Regions from separate parts of the Streptomyces sp. NPDC000878 genome, predicted to be linked through region 4. Evidence: riboswitches for the same ligand, from Rfam matches in the RefSeq annotation. Region 4 holds a riboswitch; each other region holds the start of a gene.
What was found. A riboswitch is a leader RNA that binds a small molecule or an ion and turns the genes downstream of it on or off. The one in region 4 is predicted to bind cyclic di-AMP.

Region 1 (3,199 bases), on a different contig from region 4:
TAACCCAGAGGTCGCAGGTTCAAATCCTGTCCCCGCTACTGAAGGCCCAGGGCCGGAAACCAGGAAACTGGTTTCCGGCCCTGAGTCGTTTCCAGGCCCCCCTTTTTTCCGGCCCGTCCCGCCCTTTTCGCGGGCCCGCCCCACCCTTCTCCTTTAGCCCGGTCGGTCCACCCGGCTCGCCCGCCGTACCCGTTCCCGGAAATCTGAGCGGGACGAACCTGAACGGGACGGGGCGGGTGATCCGGCGGGAGACGAGACGAGTGGCGCGGTCGGGAGAGCCGGGAGGGACGGGATCGCCGGAAGAGGCGGTGGTGGTCTCCCGGGTGCGGACCCTCGTGCGCGTCCTGCCCGCGCTCCTGATCGTCGCCGGGATCGTCTACGACTACGCCACCCCGCACGACTTCACCGCGGTCCCCTTCTTCACCGCCGCCCCGCTCATCGCCGCCCCGCTCTCCTCGCTGCGCACCACGGCCGTCACCGGCGCTGCCGCGCTCCTCGCCGAGTACCTGGTCCACGTCCGCTTCGAGTTCTCCTCGGACGCCGACACCCTCACCGAGACGGTCACCGTGGCCACGGTCGCCGTCCTGGCCGTCGTCATCAACCGCGTCGTACGCCGGGGCGACCGCCGCCTCGCCACGGCCCACGAGATCGCCGAGGCCGCGCAGCGCGCCGTACTGCCCGAACCGGACGCGCACATCGGCGGGTTCGAGATCGCCGCCCGGTACGAGGCCGCCCAGGAGGGTGCCTTCATCGGCGGCGACCTTTACGCCGTGCAGGAGACCCCGTACGGCGTGCGGCTCGTCCTCGGGGACGTGCGGGGCAAGGGGATGGGGGCCGTGGCGGCCGTCGCCGTCGTCATCGGGGCGTTCCGGGAGGCCGCCGAGCAGGAGGCGACCTTGGAGGCGGTCGCCCAGCGGCTGGAGCGGGCCCTCGCGCGCGAGGCCGCCCGGCGCGGCGGTCTGGAGATCACCGAGGGCTTCGCCACCGCCGTACTCGCCGAACTCCCGCACGGCGACGGGATCGTCCGCATCGTCAACCGCGGCCACCCCCCGCCCCTGCTGCTCACCGCCGACGGCACCCTGCGCGTCCTCAGCCCGTCCGAAGCCGCGCTTCCGCTCGGCATGGGCGACCTCGGCGGCGCGCCCGACCGTGCCGAGACGACGCCTTTTCCCGGCGGCGCGGCGCTGCTCCTGCACACCGACGGGCTGTCCGAGGCCCGCGACGGGCACGGCGTCTTCTTCGATCCGGCGGCCCGGCTCACGGGCCGCGTCTTCCGCGACCCGGCCGCCCTCCTCGCCGCCCTCGCCGACGAGGTGCGCCGGCACTCGGGCGGCGGCACGACGGACGACATGGCGCTGCTCGCCGTGAGACGACCCTGAGAGCGATTGTCATCGGTTGTCGTCGGTTGTCACCGGCCGTGAGTGAACGATCCCGCTCCGCATAACATCTGACACACAGTCAAAACTCAGGAGTCACTTACGGCATGGTCAACTCGCCCGATTTTCACCGGTGCTGGCCTAGAAAGTCCTCGGGAAAAGGATTAACGATCAACGGGAACGGCTTGGAATCCGGGGCCCTGGTCTATTAACGTTCGATAACGCAGCGCGGTTGTCCCAGCCGTCACAAGAGTCGGCTCCGTGCGCACGCGCCGAATCCCGCGAGGGAACCGGGGAACCACCAACTTGGGGTGAATCGCTCGTCCGCCGCCGTGGCAACACGGCAGGTATACGCGCGTAGGAGACCTTCCTGCTCCGAACCCGTCAGCTAACCCGGTAGGCGAGAAGGAAGGAAAGGAGCACGCCCACGTGGCGTCAAACCCGGCCGCCCCAGAGGCCCCGTTCGTACCGAGTCAGCGCAGCAGCGAGACCGAGGCCGGCAAGATCCCGACCTTCGGCTTCGGCAGCCGTCGCACCGACGAGGGCCCTTGGGAGGAGTGGAATCCCAGCGCGGACACCACTCGTCCGGTTCGCGGCCGGCACCGCGTCGGCAAGCAGCGCGGCGGCGGAGGACTCGCCCGCAGCTCCACCGTTCTCGGCGTCGGTGTCATAGCCGCCGTCGGCGGGGCCGGCATGGCCACCGCACAGACCGGCAAGCCGCCCGTCTCCATCTCCATCCCCGACCTGCCCTCCGTCGGCTCGCCCTTCGCGGGCGACGACGACTCGAAGGACGAGCCCCAGGGCTCCCCCAACGCGCTCAGCAGCGTCGGCGTCACCTCCGAGGAGACCGAGCAGGGCACCAGCGACGCGGGTGAGGCCCTGCGCGCCCGCATCATCCTCCAGGCCGAGCAGCAGAAGGACCAGGCCGAGGCCAAGGTCCAGCAGGCCGCCCAGGACGCCGCCGCGAAGAAGGCCGCCGACGAGGCCGCCAAGGTGAAGCGCGAGGCCGCCGCGAAGGCCGCCGCCGCGAAGAAGAAGGCCGCCGAGGAAGCCGCGGCGAAGCTGGAGGCCGCGCGGCTCGCCGAGCTGGCCAAGCAGTACACGTTGCCGACCTCCTCATACACGATCACCTCGACGTTCGGCCAGGCCGGCTCGCTGTGGTCCTCCGGCTACCACACCGGCCTCGACTTCGCCGCTCCCACAGGTACCCCGCTCAAGGCCGTCCACACCGGCACGATCACCGAGGCGGGCTGGAGCGGCTCCTACGGCTACCGCACGATCCTCACCCTCGAGGACGGCACCGAGATCTGGTACGCCCACCAGTCCTCGATCAACGTCAGCGTCGGCCAGAAGGTCAACACGGGTGACGTGATCGGCCGAGTCGGCGCCACGGGCAACGTCACCGGGGCCCACCTCCACATGGAGGTCCACACCAGCAGCTCGGACACCGCGGGGATCGACCCGATGGCGTGGCTGCGGAGCATGGGCCTCAACCCGTAAGACAGACGTTGCTCGATAGGCAGACGTTGCTCGATTCCGACTGATCCCGACTGATTCCGGCGTTCACACGATGTTCGTGAACCGCCGGAATCAGTGCGTCCGGGTCGGGCGTTGACAAGGAGCATGACTACTCCTGCTCTGCGCAAGCTCGGATCATCGGACCTGGAGGTCTTCCCCCTCGCCCTCGGCGGCAACGTCTTCGGCTGGACCGCCGACGAGAAGGCGTCCTTCGAGGTGCTCGACGCCTACGCCGCCGCCGGCGGCAACTTCCTCGACACCGCCGACTCCTACTCGGCGTGGATCGACGGTAACCAGGGCGGCGA
Region 2 (3,199 bases), on a different contig from region 4:
GCGCGCGTTCGTCGTGCCGGACGCCGACCGGGACCGGCCCGTGCTCTACAACTCCTGGGAGGCCACGGAGTTCGACATCTCCGAGGAGCAGCAGAGGGTGCTGGCCCGGCGGGCCGCCGCGATCGGCGTCGAGCTGTTCGTCGTGGACGACGGCTGGTTCGGGGCCCGCACCAGCGACCGGGCCGGCCTCGGCGACTGGACGCCCAACCCGGACCGCTTCCCGGCGGGACTCAAGCCGCTCGCCGAGTACGTGCACGCCCTGGGGATGCAGTTCGGCATCTGGGTCGAGCCCGAGATGGTCAACCCGGACAGCGATCTGTACCGCGCGCACCCCGACTGGGTGCAGTTCCAACCGGGACGAAAGAGGACGGAGTTCCGCAATCAGCTCGTACTGAACCTGGCGCGCGAGGATGTCCGGCAGTACCTCTGGGAGCAGCTCGACGGGCTGCTCTCCAGTGCGCCGATCGACTATGTGAAGTGGGACTTCAACCGCTGCTTCACCGACGCCGGCTGGCCCGGCGAGGACTATCCGCAGCGCCTGTGGGTCGACCACGTCCACGGGCTGTACGCCCTGCTGGACCGGCTGCGGGCGGCCCACCCGGACGTCGCCTTCGAGTCCTGCTCGGGTGGCGGCGGCCGGATCGACCTCGGTGTCCTCGCCCGTACGGACCAGGTGTGGACCTCCGACAACACCGACCCGCTGGACCGGCTCGCCATCCAGGAGGGCTTCAGTCAGATCCATCCCGCGCGGGTCATGGCCGCCTGGGTCACCGACAGCCCGAACACCCAGCTCAACGGCCGGGTCAGCTCGTTGCGGTTCCGGTTCGTGAGCGCGATGGCCGGGGTGCTCGGCGTCGGCGGCGACCTCACCAAATGGACCGAGGAGGAGCTGGCCGAGGCAGGGGAGTGGGTGGGGCTGTACAAGGAGATCCGGCCCGTCGTGCAGCGCGGCGACCTCTACCGGCTGCGGCGGCCGACCGGTGGGCTGAGCGCGGTGCAGTACGTGCTCGGGGACGAGGCCGTCGTCCTGGCCTGGCTCCAGGCGCAGCACCACGGTGAGCCGCTCCCGGCGCTGCGGCTGCGCGGACTCGACCCCTCGGCGACGTACGAATGCCGCGAAACGGGCGAAGTCCACCGGGGTGCCGTGCTGTTGCACCACGGACTACGAACCGGGCTCAAGGGTGACCTGGATGCGGCAGTTCTCCGCCTGCGTCGCATCTGACACTTCTGCCCCATATGGCGCCTATGGTGTCTTCATTCCAACTCGCCTGGGAATAAAGGTTGCTGTGAATCGGGCGAGTGAGCAGCGTCATATTCGTGACCGTGTGTCGCCGTCATGTTCACGTAATTTAGGCGTGTTTTAAGGGAGTTCGAGGGGCGGAAAGATCCGTAATTCACGGACAGTGACCGGGAATTCTGGGGAGGACCACAGGAAACCCGTACACAGGGAACCCCAGGCTTGTTTCCGTGCGTCTTGGTCGCTTACGTTCGCCACCAATCCGGACGGACGCCCAATCCTGCCGCCGCCCGGAGCCCGCATCGAACACCCGACAACGGCAGGAGCGGGGGACCCACAGGTAGAACGCCTGTTCCGGTCTCTGGAACAGGCTTGGGGTTAAGTCACGTTCAGGCGTGGCCGGACATCTCCAGTCCGCACCCGACAGCTCACCTCGCAGGCGACGGAGAGGAATTCGTCATGCCCGCGAAGGGTAAGCACCGCCGTCCGAAGTCCCAGCGTTTCTCCCGCTCGATAGCCGCTGCCGGAACTGGCGGAGCGGCTCTCGCTCTGCCGCTTCTGGGAGCCACCGGCGCCCATGCGGCCACGGCGGAGTCCACCGCCCAGTCCGTGTCGTCGCTTTCGGAATCGGCCAAGTCCGTATCGGCCGAGTCCGTTTCCGCGAAGACGGAAAAGGCCGGAAAGGCCGCCGCTTCCACGTCTTCCGCCGCCAAGAAGGCGAGCGTCAGGATCTACTCGGTCCAGGCCGGCGACTACCTCTCGAAGATCGCCCAGGAGCAGAGCGTCAGCGGTGGCTGGCAGAAGCTCTACTCGGACAACCGGACCGCCATCGGCTCCGACCCGAGCCTGATCCACCCCGGTCTGAAGCTGACGATCGGCAAGAAGGCCGCGTCGACCTCTTCGCCTTCCTCGTCTTCTTCCTCGTCCTCGTCTTCGACGAAGTCCTCGTCGTCCTCGTCCTCCTCGAAGTCGACCCAGACGGAGACGTCCAAGCCGGCCGCCGAGAGTGCGACGGCCGACACCTCGACGACGACCGAGGCCGCCGACACCAGCAGCTCCGGCGGCTTCACCCTCCCCGTGGCCGGTGCCACCATCGGCACCGCCTACCACGTGTCGGGCAGCATGTGGTCCAGCGGCTACCACACGGGCGTCGACTTCGTCGTCCCGACCGGCACCTCCCTCAAGGCCGTCGGCGCCGGCACGGTCGTCTCCGCGGGCTGGGGCGGCGCGTACGGCAACCAGGTCGTCATCAAGCTCGCCGACGGCTACTACGCCCAGTACGCCCACCTCTCGCAGCTCTCCGTCTCGGCCGGCCAGACCGTGACCGAGGGACAGCAGGTCGGTCTCTCCGGTGCCACCGGCAACGTGACCGGACCGCACCTGCACTTCGAGATCCGCACCACCCCGGACTACGGCTCCGACGTGGACCCGGTCGCGTACCTCCGCTCGAAGGGTGTCGCCGTCGGCTGACACCGACACCTCACGAGGACAGCCGCCGAAGGCCGGACCCCGATCCCCGGGTCCGGCCTTCGGCATGTCCGTATGTGTGCCTTCATGATCGTCGCATTGCAGTCTTGTGGCGTGGGCCCGCGGAGCGTCGACAGGGCGAGAAGGTGGGGGCACAGTGAACTCCGTTGCTGCGCAAGCGCTTTCTACTCTCTCTGCGACTGTCTACGGAGGACCTGTGCATTCCAGTCGACGCCGAAGAACCGGCGCCGTCGTCGCCGCGATCCTGACGGCCGGGGCGCTCTCCGCGCCCGCCGGACACGCGGCCGAGCCCTCGCGCCGGGTGGTCGAGAACCTCGACCGAGGCCTGGTCGCCGTACCGTCCGGCAAGGGCACCTTCCTCAGCTGGCGGCTGCTCGGCACCGAGTACGCGCGCCATGGCAACGCGATCGCCTTCAACGTGTACAAGGGCGGACGCCGCCTGAACTCCGCGCCGATCGTCAAGTCCACGACGTA
Region 3 (3,199 bases), on a different contig from region 4:
GACAGCCCGGTGAGCCCGGCCAGTTCGTGCCGGGCCCGGTCCAGTTCGTCCAGCACCCGGCGGGCCCGCGCCACCAGCAGCTCGCCCGCTGGTGTGAGCCTGGCTCCCCGGTGATGCCGTACGAGCAGCGCGGTGCCCGTCTCCCGTTCCAGCTTGGCGAGTTGCTGCGAGAGCGCGGGCGGGGTGTAGCCGAGGCGCTCGGCGGCCCGGGTGATGGACCCGGCCTCGGCGACCGCCACGAGAGCGGCGAGGCGAGTGGGGTCGTACATCCTGCGGCTCCAGGGACGGAGAGAGGCGGTGGCCAAGCCTTAACGACTGCTTAAGGCAGACCCAGGATATTCGACATACCTGCTGAAGGCCGGGCCGGGGCACGCTGGACGCCATGGACGCACAGCTCATCGCCTTCACCGGGGTCGCCGCAGGCATGGTCGCCATGCCGGGCGCCGATTTCACCGTCGTCGTACGCAACGCTCTCGTCTCCCGGCGGGCCGGGGTCGCGTGCGCGCTGGGGATCACCGGCGGGCTGCTTCTGCACACCGCGCTGGCCGTCGCCGGTGTCGCCGCCGTGCTCACGGCGGTGCCCGCGCTCTTCCGCGCGCTCCAACTGCTGGGCGGGGCCTATGTGCTGTATCTCGGGGCGCGGACGCTGTGGTCGCTGCGCGGGCGCCGGGAGGAGATGGCCGACGAGGCGAGGGTCGCCGTACGACCGCTGCGTCAGGGCTTCGTCACCAACGCGCTCAATCCCAAGGCGCCCATCACGTTCCTGAGCCTGCTGCCGCAGTTCGTGCCGGCGGGCGCTCCCGCACTGCCCAGGACGCTGCTGCTCGCGCTGATCGTCGTGGCGCTGGCCCTGGTGTGGTTCCCGGCGGTGGCACTCCTGGTGGACCGGCTCGGGCGGTGGCTGCGCCGGCCACGGGCCGCCCGGGCCGTCGAGGCGGTCACCGGCACCGCGCTGACGGTCCTCGGCTCGCTGCTCCTGCTGGAGCCCCTGCTGTCGCTGTGAGGGGCCGACGGGTCCCGGGGCGGGACGGCGGCTCCGGAAACCGCCGTCCCGCTCCGGGCAGGTCAGCTGACCCGGCCGTACCAGACGCTCTTCGTCCAGATCTTCTGGAGCTTCACGACGTCCCCGGTCTTCGGGGAGTGCCAGATCTTTCCCTTCCCGGCGTAGATGCCCACGTGGTAGACGTTCGAGCCCGAGTGGAAGAAGACCAGGTCCCCGCCGCGGCGGCTCTTGGCGGAGATGTGCTTGGTCTTGTTGTACTGGGACGCCGCCGTACGAGGCAGCTTCTTGCCCGCCTTCTTGTACGAGTACAGCGTGAACCCCGAGCAGTCGAACCTGTTCGGTCCCGTGGCGCCGTACTTGTACGGGGAGCCCTTCTTGGAGGCCGCGATCTGAAGTGCCTTCGTCGACGGCGCGATTGCCGCGGCTTCGGTCGCGACCCCCGGTATCACCAGGCTGCCGCCGACGGCGGCGAGGGTGAGGGCCGAGGCCGTACCGGCTCGGGACATCATCGACGGAACACGATTGAGCGCAGACATGCGCAACCCTTCGTCAGCCGCCTGTGAAGGATGACCTGTCGGATTCGGGCTGGCGAAGTTGCCCGGCCGCTGACGCGGCTTCACCCCAAGGGCTGCTCGGCCCGGTCATGGCGTGACCGTTCCGGCGACCCGTCGTGCCTGGGTCCTCCACTCCTGCCGATGCACATCTGTCGACCGGTCATCCGGGCGGCGGCAGGACTCGGCGTCCACCCGGATCGCCCCACCGTGGTGGCGGGGGCTTGTCGTCAGGAAGGGATCTTGGCTCATGGAAGTAGGAAAATCCCAATGGAATCAGGGCTTTGTGGCGTTACTCACCCGTGACCCATTCGGGTGGACACGCGTCCCCTCGGACCAATTCGGCGAGGGTCGCGCACCCCCGGACCAGCACGGAAACATCGCGGTTCCAGCTGTGAACTACGCGCGTCGCGCAAGCCGAACGGGCCGACCGGGGGACATATGACTACGCCGAACGGGGGATGCGATCCAGTCGCTCCCGGGCTCGTTCCGGACAGTCCGTCGCCGGGACGGACGGGCCCGTCCGGTACGGGTCCGTCGGCCGGGTGGGTCAACTGGCGGGCTCACGCGGAACGGTGACACGCGCCGTTCGGCGCTCCCCGTCGAGGACGCGCAGCGCACGCGCCAGCGTATGGGCATGCACCTCCGCTTCGCCACGCTGATGCATCAACTCCAGCGCGTCCCGCAGCGCCACGGCCTTGGCGACCAGAGCCTGCGCGGCCCGCAGTCCGCGGTAGGTGTCCCCGTGGTACGCGGGGTTGATACGGCCGAGCAGATCGGCCACTTCGAGGTAACGGTCGATCAACTCGCCCTCCGCGCGCGTCAGGGCGGGCAGCGGAGGCAGTTCGGGCGGAAGCATCGGTGGCTCACCTCGTGCCGGGGGCGGGGTCCGAAAACTTGCGGCTGGGCACGACCCGGTCCACCAGCCCGTACTCCAGGGCGGCCTGCGCGTCGAGGATCTTGTCCCGCTCGATGTCCGCGGCGACCTGCTCCGGGCTCTGTCCAGTGTGCCGTACGAGCAGTTCCTCCAGCAGGGTACGGATCCGGCCGACCTCCTGTGCCTGAATGGCGAGATCGCTCACCTGTCCCTGGATCGGCCCGGACAGCGAGGGCTGGTGGATCAGCACCCGGGCCCCCGGCAGCGCGCTGCGCTTGCCCGGCGTACCCGCGGCCAGCAGCACGGCCGCCGCGGAGGCCGCCTGCCCCAGACAGATCGTCTCCACGTCGCAGGTGACGAACTGCATCGTGTCGTAGATCGCCGTCATCGCGCTGAACGAGCCGCCGGGGGAGTTGATGTACAGCGAGATGTCCCGGTCGGGCGCCAGATATTCGAGATGCATGAACTGTGCCATCACGTCGTTGGCCGAGGTGTCGTCGACGGGCGTCCCGAGAAAGACGATCCGCTCCTCCAGCAGCTTCGAGTACGGATCCAGCGTCCGGTGCCCGGCACTGGTGCGTTCGGTGAACTCGGGCAGGACATAGCGGGCTGACGGTTCGTCGGTGTCTGTGCCGGTGTCGCTCATGGCGCGCGCCTCCTCGATGGCTTCCGTAAGAAATGTACAGGACGTACAGAACTTGGCGCGAGGGGTGTGCGGGCTTGTCGGCGTGGGGTTCGGAAGCGCCCCAAAGGGGCGCGGGGCTGTAT
Region 4 (3,199 bases):
GACAGGCCCTTGGTCTTCAGCACCTTCTTGAGGGTGTGGTAGATCTCCGCGCCCCAGCGCAGCGCCTCGGAGAAGGACTCCGCGCCGATCGGGGCGATCATGAACTCCTGGATGTCCACGTTGGAGTCGGCGTGCGAGCCGCCGTTCAGGATGTTCATCATCGGAACGGGCAGCAGGTGCGCGTTCGGACCGCCGAGGTAGCGGAAGAGGGGGAGGTCGCTGGCCTCGGAGGCGGCGTGGGCGACGGCGAGCGAGACGCCGAGGATGGCGTTGGCGCCGAGCGAGCCCTTGTTGTCGGTGGCGTCCAGGTCGAACATCGCCTGGTCGATCAGCCGCTGCTCGGTGGCGTCGTAGCCGACCAGCTCCGGGCCGATCTGCTCGATGACGGCGAGGACGGCCTTCTCGACACCCTTGCCGAGGTAGCGGTTGGGGTCACCGTCGCGCAGCTCGATGGCCTCGAAGGCTCCGGTGGAGGCTCCGGACGGGACGGCGGCACGACCGGTGCTGCCGTCATCGAGGCCGACCTCGACCTCGACGGTGGGGTTGCCTCGCGAGTCGAGGATTTCCCGGGCTACGACGACGTCGATGGACGGCACGAGCATCTCCTTCTGGGATGTGACGCGGGTACGCGGGGCTTTTTTGCGGCCCCTGCGGGATGAGCCTAACCGTCCGAGGCCGATCGGCCAGCCGTCCGACCACCCCATGGACGGAACATGGACGGAACCGAGGGTAAACATTGTTCCTCAGGGAAACAAAAAGCCCCGCCCCGGTGCGTACGGGGGAACACGCACCGGAGCGGGGAGCCCGTGGGGGACGGGGGTGACCCTCACGAGGCCTTCACTATGGAGGGCACGGATGTGAGGGCGCTGTGGTTCACCTTCGGGCCGGCTGAGATTTGGGGGATGCTCCGGCGGGCAGGTGACCGGGGTCAGCTGAGGTGCAGCTGCTGGCCCGGGTAGATGAAGTCGGCGTCGTCGATGATGTCCTTGTTCAGCTGGAAGAGCTTCGCCCAGCCGCCCTTGACGTCGTGCGCCTCGGCGATCGCGCTCAGGGTGTCACCCTTGACGACCTTGTACTCGCCGTCGCCCTTCTCGACCTTCTTGCCGGTCGGGGTGGTGACGGTCTTCTTCGCGGCCGGTCGCTCCTGCGAACGGGAGGCCGACTGCTCGTCGGTGGAGCGGGTGGAGGTCTCGCCGGAGCCGGAGCTGGAGGGGCTGGAGCTACCGGAGTCACTGGACGAGCTGTCGCTCGAACCGCCGCCGTAGGAGGCGCTGGACAGGCCCGTGCCGCAGACCGGCCAGGCACCCTTGCCCTGGCCCGCGAGGACCTTCTCGGCGATGGTTATCTGCTGGGACTTGGAGGCCTGGTCGGCGGTGGAGGCGTACGCCGAGCCGCCGTACGCGGCCCAGGTCGAGGCGGAGAACTGCAGACCGCCGTAGTAGCCGTTGCCGGTGTTGATGGACCAGTTGCCGCCGGACTCGCACTGGGCGACCGTGTCCCACTCGGCGGAGGTGGCGGCGGAGGCGGAGCCGGCCGCCAGCAGCGGAGCGGCGACCGCGGCGCCGGTCACACCGGCGATGGCGACGACACGGGTGGCCTTGGACGGACGACGGTGCTTGCCCTTACCGGAAAACAGCATGCGTGATCCCCTCACCGACGCCTGCGAGGTGAGCTGTCGGGTTCGGGCCGGTTGAGTTGCCCGGCCGTACGCCCCGTTCGGGCGGCGCACGGCTTAACCCCAAGCCGCTCCGGTCAACTGCCCGGTGCGGCACTTACCTTGGGTCCCCCGCTCCTGCCTACGGCGCTTGAAAGCGACGACTGTTCCCGTTCGGCCGTTGGCAGGATTCGGCGTTGCGACCGGCGGGGCCCACTGTGGCGGGCGTTGACGACCGTAAACAGGTGATCCCCTGAAATACAAAGACGATCAGGGCTTCTGAGACCTATCTCTCACTGCATTTATAACGGACATTCAGCGCGAAGCGTGACGTGAACTCCGGTTACTTTTGCCCCGGTTCGGCAGGGACTTCGAGGGTCTGACCGGGGAGGATGTGGTTCGGGTCCGCACCGAGGAGATCCTCGTTCTCGGCGTACAACTCGGACCATCCACCCTCAAGGCCAAGGGAGTCGGCGATGCCGCAAAGGGTGTCGCCGGGGCGGACCGTATACGAGCCTTCCCTGCTCTGCCCGGAGTTGCCCTGTTTTCCATCATTTGTCACACCCGTGGATGACCTGTCACCTTCTTGTGCGCCCCCTTCGCTCGACAGCGAGGGGGACGAGGAGGTTGAGGAGGAGGAAGAAGGGGACGGCGAGGACTCGGCGGACTTGGCCTTGACCGAGGGCGCGGAGTCGGTGGAGGGTGAGGCGGAGGGAGTAGAGGCAGGCGTAGGCGAATCCGACGTCGAGGACGAGGGCGACGCCGAAGACGACGTACCGCCCTCCCTGTCCCCACTCCCCTTCCCCTCGGCCACGCCCGTGTCGACGTCGGCCGAGCTGGTGTCCTTGCCGAGCCCGGACAGCAGCGCGCAGGCGTCCCAGACCCCGGCACCCCGGTCGGCGAGCACACTCTCGGCGACGGCGATCTGCTGCGAACGGCTGGCCTGGTCGGCGCTCGGGGCGTACGTGAGACCGCCGTACGCCTCCCAGTCCGCCTGGGTCAGCTGGAGCCCGCCGTAGAACCCGTTGCCGGAGTTGGCACTCCAGGAGCCGCCACTCTCGCACTCCGCGACCCTGTCCCACGTGGTGCCGCTTGCCGCGCTCGCGCCGGTCGCGGCGAGCAGCGGGATGGCGAGGGCGGAGCCGGTCACGCCGGCCGCGACAAGCAGAGCCGGGGCCTGACGGGGGCGACGGTGACGTCCGTTCCCGGAGAGCATGCGGTTGCCTTTCGCGAGACAGCAGGGGTCGGCGCGACGGATGCCGAAATGAATACCGCCAAGGCGTCGCACTAGTGCTCGAACGTATCGACAGGCGATCACTTGTCACAAGTTAATGCCGCGTAGATCACGTGAAGATCACATTGTTGAGGGAGTGTCACCTTCCCGTGATCTTCTACGGCACTACTGGCGGGGTATGCCCCGATTCGCGAACCGGCGTGAACTCGACGGGCAGGGTGCGCAGTCCACGCATGATGAGCCCGCCCCGCCAGCGCAACTCGCTCGGGTCTCCGGCAAGTTGAAGGTCCGGGAGACGGGTGAGGAGGGTG

Region 1: another riboswitch for cyclic di-AMP. It lies ahead of ACWDR4_RS38015 (M23 family metallopeptidase); the one in region 4 lies ahead of ACWDR4_RS42635 (transglycosylase family protein).
Region 2: another riboswitch for cyclic di-AMP. It lies ahead of ACWDR4_RS12310 (M23 family metallopeptidase); the one in region 4 lies ahead of ACWDR4_RS42635 (transglycosylase family protein).
Region 3: another riboswitch for cyclic di-AMP. It lies ahead of ACWDR4_RS36710 (C40 family peptidase); the one in region 4 lies ahead of ACWDR4_RS42635 (transglycosylase family protein).

What each region holds. Positions count from the first base shown of each region.
Region 1 is NZ_JBSFMT010000064.1:3,560-6,758, reverse strand. It holds tRNA gene ACWDR4_RS38025 (tRNA-Met) at 1-38, shown strand, start outside; gene ACWDR4_RS38020 (PP2C family protein-serine/threonine phosphatase) at 219-1,379, shown strand; cyclic di-AMP (ydaO/yuaA leader) riboswitch at 1,637-1,794, shown strand; gene ACWDR4_RS38015 (M23 family metallopeptidase) at 1,806-2,876, shown strand; gene ACWDR4_RS38010 (aldo/keto reductase) at 3,000-3,199, shown strand, end outside.
Region 2 is NZ_JBSFMT010000010.1:108,343-111,541, reverse strand. It holds gene ACWDR4_RS12315 (alpha-galactosidase) at 1-1,222, shown strand, start outside; cyclic di-AMP (ydaO/yuaA leader) riboswitch at 1,535-1,694, shown strand; gene ACWDR4_RS12310 (M23 family metallopeptidase) at 1,697-2,707, shown strand; gene ACWDR4_RS12305 (rhamnogalacturonan lyase family protein) at 2,922-3,199, shown strand, end outside.
Region 3 is NZ_JBSFMT010000059.1:63,530-66,728, forward strand. It holds gene ACWDR4_RS36700 (LysR family transcriptional regulator) at 1-269, opposite strand, end outside; gene ACWDR4_RS36705 (LysE family translocator) at 383-1,003, shown strand; gene ACWDR4_RS36710 (C40 family peptidase) at 1,066-1,539, opposite strand; cyclic di-AMP (ydaO/yuaA leader) riboswitch at 1,543-1,722, opposite strand; gene ACWDR4_RS36715 (hypothetical protein) at 2,105-2,413, opposite strand; gene ACWDR4_RS36720 (ATP-dependent Clp protease proteolytic subunit) at 2,421-3,077, opposite strand.
Region 4 is NZ_JBSFMT010000083.1:13,899-17,097, reverse strand. It holds gene eno (phosphopyruvate hydratase) at 1-596, opposite strand, end outside; gene ACWDR4_RS42635 (transglycosylase family protein) at 929-1,639, opposite strand; cyclic di-AMP (ydaO/yuaA leader) riboswitch at 1,643-1,814, opposite strand; gene ACWDR4_RS42630 (transglycosylase family protein) at 1,998-2,804, opposite strand; gene ACWDR4_RS42625 (cytochrome P450 family protein) at 3,046-3,199, opposite strand, start outside.